DNA from 2 places in the Lysobacter sp. A421 genome. Region 2 is predicted to be linked to the other one. Evidence: riboswitches for the same ligand, from Rfam matches in the RefSeq annotation. Region 2 holds a riboswitch; the other holds the start of a gene.
The links. Region 2 has a riboswitch for cobalamin ahead of ACW7G6_RS13580 (ribonucleoside-diphosphate reductase subunit alpha). Riboswitches for the same ligand answer to the same signal wherever they lie in the genome.

Region 1 (7,138 bases), on a different contig from region 2:
ATCTGGGTCAGCACCGCGATGTCGCCGTCCATCACGTAGGCGCGGGTGCCGCCGCCCTGCTCAAGGAACGGTCCGCGTTCGACCTGCAGCACGTTGTCGCGGGTGTCGAGCAGGATCCGTGCGCGCATGCGCTGGTTCTGGCGCAGGCCCGGTGGCTGCTCGTCGGTGAAGCGCAGGCGGCCGGTGACCTCGCCATTGACCACTTCAGGCGACACCGATGACACCTTGGCCGGGTACTCGCCGCGACCGCCGGACAGTTGTGCCGGCATGCCGATGGCCAGATCGCGGGCGAAGCTTTCCGGCACCTTGATCTCCACTTCGAACCGGGTCAGGTCGACCACACCCAGCACCGGAGCATTTGCGGCGACGTTGGCACGCTGGTCCACCAGCACCTGCCCGACCTGGCCATCGAACGGCGCCCGCAAGGTCAGCAGATCCACCTGGCGTTGCAACTCGGACACGACCGCGCGCTGGCGGTCGGCAAGCAGTTGCTTGTTGCGGCTGTCCAGCCCGGCGCCCTTGCCTTGCAGGGTGAACTCGCGGCGCGCATGGTCCAGGCCAATCTCGGCCTTCTTGAGGTCGTCCTGCGCCCGGGCGACATCGATCTGCGCGACCGCACCGCCGTCGTAGCCGTGCTGGTTGCGCTGCAGGTCACGCTCGGCGGCCTGGCGATCAATGCCGGCCTGATCAAGGTTCTGGCGTGCGGCGGAGCGTGCGATCTGCGCATCCAGCGTGGCGCGGCTGGCCTCGGCCTCCAGACTGGCCAGTGTCGCCTCCTCCTGGGCCAACTCGCTGAGCAGCTCGGGGCTGTCGATCACCGCCAGCACGGCGCCCTTCTTCACCACATCGCCGGCAACCACGTCCAGGGTGACGGTGCCGCCGGCGATCGCGTACAGGGTCGGGCTGTTGGCGGCGATCACCCGGCCGTCGGCGGAGATGTCACGCACCAGGTCGCCGCGGGTGACCTCGGCAATACGCACGCGGCCAGCGTCGTACGACCGGCTGCCCGCGCTCCAGCTCGATACCAGCCAGACAACCAGCAACACGACGGCAATTGCGGCGACGACGGCCAGCAACCGGTTGCGACGCTTGCGCGCCTGTCCGGAAGCACTGGAAACGGGTTGGTCCTGCGCGGAGGTGTCGCGGATGCTCATGGATTCGCCTTGGGTGATTACCAACACTCACGCAGGTTCCATGCCAACGCGTAACCAATTGATATCAAAACGAAATGCATCGTCGCTTGGCGTCCGGCGGACGGTCTTCCGCGTCCGGCCGGACGACCGTGGGGTGATAAAGCCCCGGCCAATATTCCGGCCCGGTCCCGGCTAAACTGTGCCGCTACCTGCAGGAGTTCTAGCCATGTGTGGAATTGTCGGTGCGATCGCGGATCGTGATGTGGTTCCGGTCCTGATCGAAGGCCTGAAGCGGTTGGAGTACCGCGGCTACGACTCGGCCGGCATTGCCGTGATCGACGGTCAGGATGTGCGCCGGGTGCGCCGTACCGGCCGGGTCGCACAGATGGAAGGTGCCGCCCTGGCCGAGGGCTTCCACGCCCAGCTCGGCATCGGCCACACCCGATGGGCGACCCATGGCGGAGTGACCGAAGCCAACGCGCATCCGCATGTCAGCCACGGCGTCGCGCTGGTGCACAACGGCATCATCGAGAACCACGACCAGCAGCGCGAAAAACTCATCGCGATGGGCTACGAGTTCGAGTCCCAGACCGACACCGAGGTCATCGCCCATTTGATCCATTCCTTCCTCACCCAAGGCAAGGATCTGCTGCACGCGGTGCAGGCCGCGGTGCAGGAGTTGCACGGTGCTTACGCGTTGGCCGTGGTCAGCCGCAAGGAACCGCACCGCCTGATCGCCGCACGCATGGGTTGCCCGCTGCTGATCGGGGTGGGCGAGGGCGAGAACTTCATCGCCAGCGACGTCTCCGCGATCCTGCAGGCGACCCGCAAGGTCATCTTCCTGGAAGAAGGCGACACCGCCGAGATCACCCGCGATGCGGTGCAGGTATTTGGCCCCGACCACGCACCGGTCGAGCGTGAGGTGCACTTGTCGGACGTGTCGCTGGCGTCGCTGGAGCTCGGCCCCTACAGCCACTTCATGCAGAAGGAGATCCACGAACAGCCGCGCGCGATCGCCGACACCATCGAAGGGGTAATCGACGCCGACGGCTTCTCGCCGGAGTTGTTCGGTGCGGACGCGGCGGAAGTGCTGGCCGGCGTCGAAGGCGTGCAGATCCTCGCCTGCGGCACCAGCTACTACGCCGGCCTGACCGCGCGTTACTGGATCGAGGCGATCGCCGGGCTGCCGTGCTCGGTGGAGATTGCCAGCGAGTACCGCTACCGCGACGCGGTAGCCAACCCGAAGCACCTGATCATCACCCTGTCGCAGTCGGGCGAGACGCTGGACACGATGGAGGCGCTGAAATACGCCAAGTCGCTCGGCCACGATAAGACCCTGTCGATCTGCAACGTGCCTGAGAGCGCCATTCCGCGCGCCAGCCGGCTGGTCTACTACACCCGCGCCGGCGCCGAGATCGGCGTCGCCTCGACCAAGGCCTTCACCACCCAGCTGGTCGCGCTGTTCACCTTGACCGCGACCCTGGCCAAGCTGCAGGGGCGCCTCGACGAGGCCCGCGAGGCCGGGTACCTCGACGCCTTGCGCCACCTGCCCGGCAGTGTCCAGCACGCGCTCAACCTGGAGCCGCAGATCATCGCCTGGTCCGAGCGGTTTGCCCCCAAGGAACATGCACTGTTCCTCGGCCGCGGCGTGCACTACCCGATCGCCCTGGAAGGCGCGCTCAAGCTCAAGGAAATCTCCTACATCCACGCCGAGGCCTACCCCGCCGGCGAGCTCAAGCACGGCCCGCTGGCACTGGTGACCGCGGACATGCCGGTGGTGGTGATCGCCCCCAACGACAGCCTGCTGGAGAAGGTGAAGTCCAACATGCAGGAAGTCCGCGCCCGCGGCGGCGAGCTGTTCGTGTTCACCGACGAGGAAAGCCAGTTCGGCCCCTCCGAGGGTGTCCACGTCATCCGCGCCCCCCGCCACGTCGGCGTGCTCTCGCCGGTGATCCACACCATCCCTGTGCAACTGCTCGCTTACCACGTGGCATTGGCACGCGGTACCGACGTGGACAAGCCGAGAAACCTGGCCAAGTCGGTGACGGTGGAGTAACAACCGCCGTCATTCCCGCGAAGGCGGGAAGCGCTCCACAACAGCCCAAAGGGCTGGTCATTCATGGACGTTAAGTGCTTGAGAATCCAGGTCCATGGATCCCCGCCTTCGCGGGGATGACGGGCGATAGCGGGAATGACCGGCGAAAGCGGGGACGACCGGCGAAAGCGGGGACGACCGCCTTCGCGGGGATGACCGGCGACAGCGGGGGTGTTCAGGCTTTCCCTGGACCTACTGCGCGGGCGCGTAACGCAAGGTCACGAACCACTCGCGCCCCGGCTGGTTGTAGAACGAGGTGGTCTCGTAGTCGCGGTCGAACACGTTGGCCAGCCGGCCCTGCAGGGTCAGCACATTGGTCAACGCGTATTCGGCGCGCAGGTCGAGAGTCGCGTAGCCGGGCAGGCGGCGGGTGTTGGCGACGTCGTCGAAACGCGCGCCTTCGGCGATGCCGGTCAGGCCGATGCGGAAGTCGCCGAACGCGCGGTCGAGGTCGAGACGGGCACTCTCGCGGGCGCGGCGTGGCAGGTCGTTGCCGGCCTGGAAGCCGGTCAGGCTCTCGGTGTCCAGGAAGCTGACGCTGGCGGCCACCTGCCACTGTGCGAGCTCGGTGTCGATGCCGAGTTCGGCGCCGCGCATGCGTGCGCGATCAATGTTGTTGGGCAAGCCGATAGCGGCATCGAACGCGATCAGGTCGTCGACGGTGGTCTGGAACGCGTCGAGGCGGACATCGAAGCGGTCGCCACTCCAGCCCAGGCCGAGTTCGGCGCTCTTCGATTCTTCTGGACGCAGCTCGGCATTGCCGAAAAACGGGTAGTACAACTCGTTGAAGGTAGGCGCCTTGAACGCGGTGCCGTAGCCGGCACTGAGCCGCCAGTTATCGGAGAAATCGATGCCCCAGGCCGCGCTGCCGGTGGTGTGGCCGCCGAACTGGTCGTTGTCGTCGCGGCGCACGCTGGCCTGCAGCGACTGCGCGCCGAAGCGTCCCTGGTACTGCGCGAACGCGGCACGGTTGCCGCGCTCGCTCTCGTCATAGGTGGTGCTGCCGGCGACCCGGTCGCGCAGCCAGTCGACGCCGGCGGTGATGGCCTGCTGCTCGCCGATGCCAAAGTCGCCCTGCAGGCTGGCACTGTCGCGGTCGGTGTCGAAATTGCCGAGGTTGACGCTGTCCTTGAACTGCTCGGAGGCATCGACGTTGCGGCCGGCAGTCAGCTTCAACTGCAGGGTGTCGGACGGTCGCCAGCGCACGCTGCCCCCGACCACCTGCTGCACGGTCTCGGAGCGGTTGGTGAAGTCGCCATCGAAGTCGTTCTCCCCCTCGCTGCGCAAGGCCACCGCGCTGAGTTGCCAGGCGTCGTTGAGGTCGATGCCGCCGCGCAATGCCAGTGCGTTCTGGATGTAGCCGTCCAGGTCGGGTTCCGGCGCGGCGATGAAGCATCCAGCAGCGAACGGGTCCGGGGCGGCGACGCTGCACGCGTTGAAGCCCTCGGTACGCTGGAACTGGTAATCGACACCGAACCAGGTGCGCTCGTTGCGTCCGCCGAAACCGACGCCGTACTCATGCGCGCCGTGGCTGCCGCCGCCGACGTGCAGGCGCGGCGCGTAGCCCGGGGCATCGCCAACGCGACGGGTAAAGATCTGGATCACTCCGCCGATCGCCTCGCTGCCGTACAGGCTGGAGCGCGGCCCGCGGACGATCTCGACCCGTTCGACCAGCGCCAGCGGCAGGTTCTGCAGCGACACCAGGCCGGAGGTGGCAGACCCGATCCGGATGCCGTCGACCAGCACCACGACGTGGTCGGACTCGCTGCCGCGCAGGAACAGCGTCGTCAGCTTGCCGGCGCCACCCTGGTTGGACATCGACACGCCGGCGCGGCCGCGCAGCAGGTCCGGCAGCGAACGGGCCTGGCTGCGCTCGATCTCGGCGCGGTCGATCACCTCGACCGGAGCAAGTGCGGTGTCGACGTCGATCGCGGTACGGGTGGCGGTGACCACCACGCCATCGAGATCGGTGGCCGATTGCGGAGCGGCTTCGAGCAGGGGCGCGCCGGCGGCGTGGGCCGGCCCCGTCAAGGCGGCAACAGGCAGGACAAGAACGGCCGCAACGGCCAGGGACAGCGAACGGGACTGCATCGATGGTTCTCCAACGCGCACGGAAATCGCCGTGCCGGGCTTGGGGAAGCTGCTTGGAGGGGAGTTGTTGCGAAAACGGTCGGACGGGCACCGGCGTTGTCGCCGCAATGCCCGCCGCATCGCAACCAATAGTGGGTCGAAACCCTGCATCCAGGCCGGTCTCCGGACTCGCGAGTGGTGTCGTTGTCGACACCGGCCGTGGCGCCTTCCCATGCAGCATTCTTGATGAATGCCTGCAAGTCCCAGGAGACTTGCCACACAGTGGCGGTGAGCCGCGGCTGGGCTCGCTTACCGTTGCGGGGGCAGTGCCGGGGTGACCGCGTTGGCGGTGTCACCGGCTTCCCGTTTCAACCCCTTGGCAGGACGCCGCCGGGTCACCTCGAAGCGTGCGCAGTCTAAGCGATCGGCGGTGGCCAGCGCAAAGGGTGGCGGCAACGCGGCGGCTCAGTAGTTGCGCCGATAGGGCGCGTCCGGGTCGGGCCTGGCGGGCACAGTGTCGGCGGTCAACACGGTCGTGGTGACCGGGCCGGCCGGTGGACTGTGCCGGGGCGGCGGCAACTGGCCGGTGGCCGCTTCGGCGGCGGCGACCAACTGGTCGCGGCGTTGTTCGGGAATATCCTGCCAATGGCAATCCAGCAGCGCGCCCTCGAGGGAATAGAGCAGGTTGAGGGTCGGTTTGAAACCCGCGCGCTTGACCCGCATGAATGCCTCGACCGGACCGAGTTCGACCAGCTCGTCGCGGCTGTGCAGGCCGACCTGCCGCAACCAGGCACTGGATTTGGGCCCGATATTGCGCAGCTTCTCCTTCATTCCAGCGACTCCAGGAATATCCGTGCAATGGCTTCCATCCCGACTTGGTCGTCCGCGTCGAAGCGGTTCGTCTGCGGGCTGTCGATATCGAACACGCCGATCAGCTCATCGCCGCGAAACAGCGGGACCACCAGTTCCGATCGCGAGGCCGAGTCGCAGGCCACATGGCCTTCGAATTCATTGACGTCGGCAACGCGTTGGGTCTTGCGAGTGGATGCCGCCGCGCCACACACGCCCCTGTCGAGCGCGATGCGCACGCAGGCCGGCTGGCCCTGGAATGGCCCGACCACCAGTTCGCGACCATCGAAAAAATAAAATCCGACCCAGTTCAGCGCCGGCAGTGCGTGATACACCAGCGCCGACAAATTGGCCGCATTGGCGATCCGGTCGCGCTCGCCAGCGAGCAGGGCGCGGACCTGGGCCGCAAGGTCGGCATATTGTTCCGGCTTGCTGCCGGACAGAGAGGTGGGATTGAACATGGTTCCAGTCTAGCAGCGGTGATGTCGGTGGGCCGGGACTACCATGTGGCCATGGATATCCGTAGTTTCTATGTCACCGGTACCGACACCGGGGTGGGAAAATCCGTCGCCAGCGCGAGTTTGCTGCACGCCTTGCGCGCACGCGGCCGGCGCGCGGTCGGGATGAAACCGGTGGCCAGCGGTTGTGGGTTCATTGACGGTGCCTGGCGCAACGAGGACGCCTTGTTGTTACAGGCCGCCAGTGACCCGCGACCGGCGTATGCCGACATCAATCCGTTTGCACTGCAATCGCCGATTGCGCCCGAACTGGCGTTGCGCGATGAGGGCGTCGAGTTGCAACTGGCACCGTTGCTGGACGCCCATGCGCGGCTGGCGGCGCAGGCCGACACGGTGGTGGTCGAAGGCGTCGGCGGCTGGGCCGCGCCGTTGTCGGCACGGCTGGATCAGCTCGACCTGGTCCGCGCGCTGGACCTGCCGGTCGTGCTGGTCGTGGGTCTGCGGCTGGGTTGCATCAACCATGCGCGGCTGAG
Region 2 (7,138 bases):
GCGCGCCGGCTCGGAATCGAACGGCAGGCGCAGCTGGAAAAACACATCCTGCAGGCCCATCGCCCCCAGCCCGACCGGCCGCCATTTCAGGTTCGCCCGGCGTGCGGTGTCGATCGGGTAGAAGTTCAGGTCGATCACGCGGTCCAGCTGGCGTACCGCCAGGCGCACGGTCTCGGCGAGCTTGCCGAAATCGAAGCGCGCCGCACCGCTGCCGGGTTGCCCGCCCTCGACGTGGTGGGCGAGGTTGATCGAACCCAGGTTGCAGACCGCCGTCTCATCCTGCGAAGTGACCTCCAGGATCTCCGTGCACAGGTTCGACAGATGCACCACGTTGCCCTCGCGCAGGGTCTGGTTGCAGGCGCGGTTGGACTTGTCCTTGAAGTTCATCCAGCCGTTGCCGGTCTGGGCGAGGGTGCGGATCATCCGTCCGTACAGCTCGCGCGCCTTGACCTGACGGGTCGCCAGACCGGCGGCTTCGGCCGCGTGATACGCGCGGTCGAACGCCTCGCCGAACAGGTCGGTCAATGACGGCGCACCGTTCTTTGCCAGCGCCGCCGGATCGAACAGCGACCACATCGCATCGGCTTCCACCCGGCGCATGAACTCGTCGGGGATCCAGTTGGCGAGGTTGAGGTTGTGGGTGCGGCGGGCGTCCTCGCCGGTGTTGTCGCGCAGTTCCAGGAACTCCTCCACGTCGGCATGCCACGGCTCCAGGTATACGCAGGCCGCGCCCTTGCGCTTGCCTCCCTGGTTGACCGCCGCGACCGAGGCGTCCAGCGTTTTCAGCCACGGCACGATGCCGTTGCTCATCCCGTTGGTGGACCGGATCAGCGAGCCGCGCGAGCGCACGCGGCTGTAGGACAGGCCGATGCCGCCGCTGAACTTGCTCAGCTTGGCGACGTCCATGTAGCGCTGGTAGATCGCTTCCAACGAGTCTTCGGGCGAGTCGAGCAGGAAGCAGCTCGACAACTGCTCGTGGGTGGTGCCGGCGTTGAACAGCGTCGGCGAGCTGGGCAGGTAGTCCAGCTGGGCCATGCGCCGGTAAAGCGCGAGCGCGTCGGCCACGTCCTCCGACAAGGCGCAGGCGATGCGCAGGAAGAACTGCTGCGGCGTCTCGATCACCGTGCGCGCGGTCGGGTGGCGCAACAGGTAGCGGTCGTACACCGTGCGCAGGCCGAAATAGTCGAAGCGGGTGTTGAGCGTGTTGTCGATCGCGTCGTTGAGCTTGCGCGCGTTGGCCTGCACGAAGCCCAGCAGGCGGTCGTTGATCAGGCCCAGGTCGTAGCCGCGCTGTACCGATTGCGAGAACGCATTGATGTCGATGGACGCGACTTCCTTCTCGATCACCCCGGCCAGCAGGCGTGCCGCGAGGCGGCCGTATTCGGGTTCCTCGGCGGTCAGCAGGGCGGCGGTGCGGATCGACAGCTCGTCCAGCTCGGACGTGGTCGCGCCGTCGTACAGGCCGGAGATCGTGCGGGTGGCGACGCGCATCGGGTCGATCGCGTACAGATCGTCGCTGCAGCGGGTGATCGCACGCACGATCTTGTTGAGGTCGACCGGTTCGTGGCTGCCGTTGCGCTTGGTCACGCGCATGCTCAGTGCGGTGGCCGGCGGGGTCAGGGTGAAGCCGGGTTCGGCGGCTCCTTTCGGGGGTATAGCCGTGTCGGCTGCGGCAATCGGGTCGAGGTCGGCCGTGGCTGGTTCGAGGGTGGTCATATGGATGGGCTCCGGTGCAGGGCGCACGGGTCGACGGCCTTCCCTCGAAGGTCGACGCACGGAGGCATGGGCGTACCGCCGGCACGCACAAAGCGCGCTGTCGACGGCACGGCCACGCCCCCGCGGGCGGTGGAATTCTCGGGTCTGAAACGGAAGGTGTCGCCGGGCATCGGAGGACGCCCTGCCACTCTGCCCGAGGCAGGGTGCTGCGACACCGACCGTCTTCCCCCGAAGACTCCCTGGCCGGTCACCGCGCGGTGTGCATCACGCGGTTGTCGGCAGGTCTTCGGGCTCTGGACGTGGGCAGGCAATGCCTGTCTTTCCTACTGGCCGTCGCTTCCCAGGGCGTGTTGCCCCCAGTGCCAAGACGGCGTTCGTTTCCATTTACCGCTGCGGGGCAGCGCCGGATTCACACCGGCTTCCCTTTTCAGCCGACCGCGAGGATCGGCACCGACAGACACAACATATCGTGTTTGTATTTTTAGTCAACACAATATGTAGGATAAGTGATGCTGGGAAGGATCAAGTTCGCTTGGAGCGCCGTTGTGCCCGCGCTACCTGCGGAACCGGCTTTCTGCAGGGCTACAGGATTTGCCCGGCATCTCCCCGAACGGGACAATGGCCGGTCCCGCCTGGTGAATGTCCAGGCTCACCCGCATGACCACGGAAGCGCCCATGACCATTCTCCGCATGACCGAGCTCGACCTTTCCGGCAAACGCGTACTGATCCGCGAAGACCTGAACGTGCCGATCGAGCATGTCGCCGGCCAGCCGGCCCGCATCACTTCCGAGCAGCGAATCGCGGCGGCGCTGCCGACGCTGCGACTGGCATTGGAAAAGGGCGCGGCGGTGATGGTGATGTCGCACCTCGGGCGGCCGACCGAAGGCGCGTGGAGCGAAGCCGAGTCGCTGGCGCCGGTCGCCAATCGGCTGTCGGAGCTGCTCGGCATCGAGGTGCCGTTGGTCAAGGACTGGCTCGACGGTGTCGATGTCGCGCCCGGCCAGTTGGTGTTGCTGGAAAACTGCCGCATGAACGTCGGCGAGAAGGCCGATGACGAGGCCTTGTCGAAGCGGTATGCCGCGCTGTGCGATGTGTTCGTGATGGACGCGTTCGGTACTTCGCACCGCGCGCAGGCGTCCACCCACGGCGTCATCCGGCACGCGCCGCTCGCCGCCGGCGGCCCGCTGCTGATGGCCGAGCTGGACGCGCTGGGCAAGGCGCTCGACCAGCCCGCGCGGCCGTTGCTGGCGATCGTTGCCGGCTCCAAGGTCAGCACCAAACTTGAATTGCTGTCCTCGCTGGTCGGCAAGGTCGACCAGCTGATCGTCGGTGGCGGCATCGCCAACACCTTCATCGCCGCGATGGGCCATGGCGTGGGCAAGTCGCTGGTGGAGATGGACCTGATCGACACCGCGAAGCAGATCATGAGCGATGCGAAAGCGCGCGGCGCCGACATTCCGGTGCCGACCGACGTGGTCGTCGCGCCGGCATTCGCGGCCGATGCACTGGCGACGGTGAAGGCGGTCGATGCGGTCGACGCCGACGACATGATCCTCGACATCGGCCCGGACACGGCGGCGCGCTACGCGGCAATGATCAACAGTGCCGGCACCGTGGTCTGGAACGGCCCGGTCGGTGTGTTCGAGTTCGATGCGTTCGGCAAGGGCACCGAAGCGTTGGCCCACGCGATTGCCGACAGCAACGCGTTCTCGATCGCCGGCGGCGGCGACACCCTCGCGGCGGTCGACAAGTACGGCATCGCCGACCAGGTCAGCTACATTTCCACCGGCGGCGGCGCGTTTCTGGAGTTCCTGGAAGGCAAGGAACTGCCGGCGGTCACGGCACTCAAGGCGCGCGGCTGAGCGCCGATGAAACCCACCCTGTTCTTCGACATGGACGGCACGCTGATCGACTCGGCGGTCGGCATCACCCGCTGCGTGGCGCACGCGTTGACGCAGATGAACGTGGCGGTGCCGCCGCAGTCGCAGCTGCGACGCTGGATCGGACCGTCGCTACGTACCAGCTTCGGCCCGCTGTTCGATGACCCCGCCGATGTCGAGCGTGCCGTGGAGCATTACCGCGAGCGTTTCGAGACCCACGGCTGGGCCGAGCACGACCTCTATGACGGGATTGGCGAGGTCATCGAGTCGCTGCATGCCGACGGCCACCGGCTCGCGGTAGTGACCGCGAAGAACGAGCCGCATGCGCGCAAGATCGTCGACCACCTGTCGTTCGGCCATCGTTTCGACGATGTGATCGGCGCCACCATCGACGGCAGCCGCAGCGACAAGCCCGAGCTGATCGCCGAGGCATTGCAGCGGCTGCAGCTGATTCCGTCACAGTGCTGGATGATCGGCGACCGCCACATGGATATCGACGGTGCGCGCCATCACGGCATGCGCAACATCGGCGTGTTGTGGGGGTTTGGCGGGGAGGCGGAGTTGCGCGCCGCCGGTGCCCAGGTACTGGCCGCCGCACCGGCGCAACTGCCCGACCTGCTGGCGGGTTGATCCACCCGCGAATCGCGGGTTCTCGGGTTGCCTGCCGGCCCATCCGGCGGGCGGGCCGGCAGTAGTTTGTATCGGACAGGACGGACGTGAAGACGTGCTAGCGTGATCTGATCGATCCCTTGCATGGAAGTCTGCCGATGGCCGCGCTGCTGCGACGTACCAAGATCCTTGCCACCCTTGGCCCGGCGACCGACGCGCCCGGCGTGCTGGAGGCGATCATCGCCGCCGGTGTCGATGTGGTGCGGTTGAACTTTTCCCACGGCGACCCGGCATCGCATGTCGCAAGGGCCGAGGCGGTGCGTGCGGCCGGGCAAAAGGTCGGGCGCGAGATTGGCATCCTGGCCGACCTGCCGGGGCCGAAGATCCGCATCGACCGCTTCGCCGAGGGCAAGGTGCGCCTCAACGCCGGCGACCGCTTCGATCTGCTGGCCAGCGCCGATGCCGCGCCCGGCACGCAGTCCGGGGTCGGCGTCAGTTATCTCGGCTTGCCCGGCGATGTCGCCGCCGGCGACGTGCTGCTGCTCGACGACGGCATGATGCAGTTACGGGTGGAGGCGGTGGACGGCCAGCGCATCATCACCCGCGTGCTCAACGACGGCGATTTGTCGGACCGCAAGGGGCTGAACAAGCAGGGCGGCGGGCTGTCGCTGGGCGCGTTGACCGAGCACGACGAAGAATTGATCAAGGTCGCCGCGCAGCTGGGCGCCGACTTCATCGCGGTGTCGTTCTGCCGCACCGCCGCCGACATGCACGACGCCCGCCGGATCGCGCGCGCAGCGGGCAGCGACGCGGCGCTGGTATCGAAGATCGAGCGTGCCGAGGCGATCGAGAACCTGGGCGAGATCATCGACGCCAGCGACGTGGTGATGGTGGCCCGCGGCGACCTCGGGGTGGAGATTGGCGATGCCGAGCTGCCCGGCCTGCAGAAGAAAATCATCCGCGAATCGTTGGCCCGCAACCGGGTGGTCATCACCGCCACCCAGATGCTGCAGTCGATGGTTGAAAGCCCGATCCCGACCCGGGCAGAGGTGCTCGATGTCGCCAACGCGGTGATCGACGGCACCGATGCGGTGATGCTGTCGGCCGAATCCGCCGCCGGGCGCTACCCGGTCAAGTCGGTCGAGGCGCTGGTGCGGATCTGCCTGGGTGCGGAGCGCCAGTTCGACCACGACACCGATTTCGAGGCCGCCCCGCGCAACCTGCAACGCGCCGATCAGGCCATCGCGATGGCGGCGATGTTCGTGTCCGAGCACATCGGCGTGCGTGCCATCGTGGCGATGACCGAGTCGGGTGGCACCGCGCGCTTCCTGTCCCGGTTTCGTGCGCCGGTGCCGATCTTCGGCCTGTCCCGCCATCCCGGTACACGTCGAAAGATGGCGCTGATGCGCAGTGTCATCCCGCTCAGCTTCGACAGCCGAGGCCTGGACACCCAGGACGCCGTTCGCAGCGCCATCAGCCAATTGTTCGCCGCCGACCAACTGGCCATGGGCGAACGGGTGATCTTCACCAGCGGCGACCACATGGAGCACCGTGGCGCGACCAACACCCTGCGCCTGTTGCAAGTCGGAGAGGGTGGCAAGGCGGAAGGTCCGGACGAGCTGTGATGAACGGTAAGCCACTGTTTCGCAATGGCCTTTGCCCGAGCTGCCAGCTATACTAGAAGGCTATTCAGCCACCTTTCGCAGGAAATCCATGAGCATCGAACAGCTTGCCGAAACCGCCGAGGCGATGGTTGCCCCGGGCAAGGGCATCATCGCGATCGACGAGTCCACCGGCACCATCAAGAAGCGTTTCGATGGTGTGGGCATCGAGTGCACCGAGGAAAACCGACGTGCCTACCGCGAGATGCTGCTGAGCACGCCGAACCTCGGCGAGCACATCTCCGGCGCAATCCTGTTTGATGAGACCATCCGCCAATCGACCAAGGGCGGCGTGCCGTTCACCAAGCTGATGGCCGACAACGGCATCATCCCCGGCATCAAGGTCGACAAGGGCACCCACGCACTGGCCGGTTTCCCGGGCGACGTGGTGACCGAAGGGCTGGACGGCCTGCGCGCGCGCCTTGAGGAGTATTACAAGCTGGGCGCGCGTTTCGCGAAGTGGCGCGCGGTGATCAACATCAGCGAAGACGGCCCGTCGGGTACCTGCATCGAGGCCAACTCGCATGCCTTGGCGCGTTACGCCGCGCTGTGCCAGGAGCAGGGCCTGGTGCCGATGGTCGAGCCGGAAGTGATCATGGACGGCAACCACGACATCGATGCCTGCTTCGAGGTTTCCGAGATCACCTTGCGCTCGTTGTTCGGCTCGCTGTACGAGCACAACGTGATGCTGGAAGGCACCATCTTGAAGGCGTCGATGGTGTTGCCGGGTTCGAAGAGCGGCGAGAAGGCATCGGTAGAAGAAGTCGCCGCGGCCACCTTGCAGTGCCTGAAGTCGACCGTGCCGGCGATCCTGCCGGGCATCGTGTTCCTGTCGGGCGGGCAGTCCGACGTGGATGCCACCGCAAACCTGAACGCCATGAACCTGGCCGGCCCGAACCCGTGGCCGCTGTCGTTCTCCTACGGCCGCGCGATGCAGACCGCGGCGCTGGAGATCTGGTCCAAGGACCTGGTTGGCAACATCGGCAAGGCGCAGGAGATGGTGTTCGCCCGCGCCCGCGACAATGGCCTGGCAGCGCGAGGCGAGTGGAAGCTGGCTTGACCGGAGCAATCTTCGCCCGGCCGATATCGGGTTAACGCAAAACGCCGGCTCCATGCCGGCGTTTTGCGTTGTGGTGCGTTGATTGTGTCGCGATTGGGCATTCGGCGTACTACGACCTTCGGCTCAATGCCGGAATCCAAAGGCGGATGCACCGCACCGGCGCCCTCAAGGCAATCCGGCCAGCCAGTCGTCGTCGGAGCCTTCGTTGACG

Region 1: linked by a shared signal. The riboswitch ahead of btuB (TonB-dependent vitamin B12 receptor) and the one ahead of ACW7G6_RS13580 (ribonucleoside-diphosphate reductase subunit alpha) in region 2 are both predicted to bind cobalamin.

Annotation. Positions count from the first base shown of each region.
Region 1 covers NZ_JBSVRL010000004.1:121,043-128,180, forward strand. The annotation lists gene ACW7G6_RS12020 (efflux RND transporter periplasmic adaptor subunit) at 1-1,154, opposite strand, end outside; gene glmS (glutamine--fructose-6-phosphate transaminase (isomerizing)) at 1,360-3,189, shown strand; gene btuB (TonB-dependent vitamin B12 receptor) at 3,421-5,319, opposite strand; cobalamin riboswitch at 5,456-5,716, opposite strand; gene ACW7G6_RS12035 (TfoX/Sxy family protein) at 5,764-6,129, opposite strand; gene ACW7G6_RS12040 (GAF domain-containing protein) at 6,126-6,608, opposite strand; gene bioD (dethiobiotin synthase) at 6,660-7,138, shown strand, end outside.
Region 2 covers NZ_JBSVRL010000005.1:196,337-203,474, reverse strand. The annotation lists gene ACW7G6_RS13580 (ribonucleoside-diphosphate reductase subunit alpha) at 1-1,593, opposite strand, end outside; cobalamin riboswitch at 1,977-2,186, opposite strand; gene ACW7G6_RS13575 (phosphoglycerate kinase) at 2,392-3,579, shown strand; gene ACW7G6_RS13570 (HAD hydrolase-like protein) at 3,586-4,227, shown strand; gene pyk (pyruvate kinase) at 4,365-5,831, shown strand; gene ACW7G6_RS13560 (class I fructose-bisphosphate aldolase) at 5,920-6,927, shown strand; gene cysK (cysteine synthase A) at 7,093-7,138, opposite strand, start outside.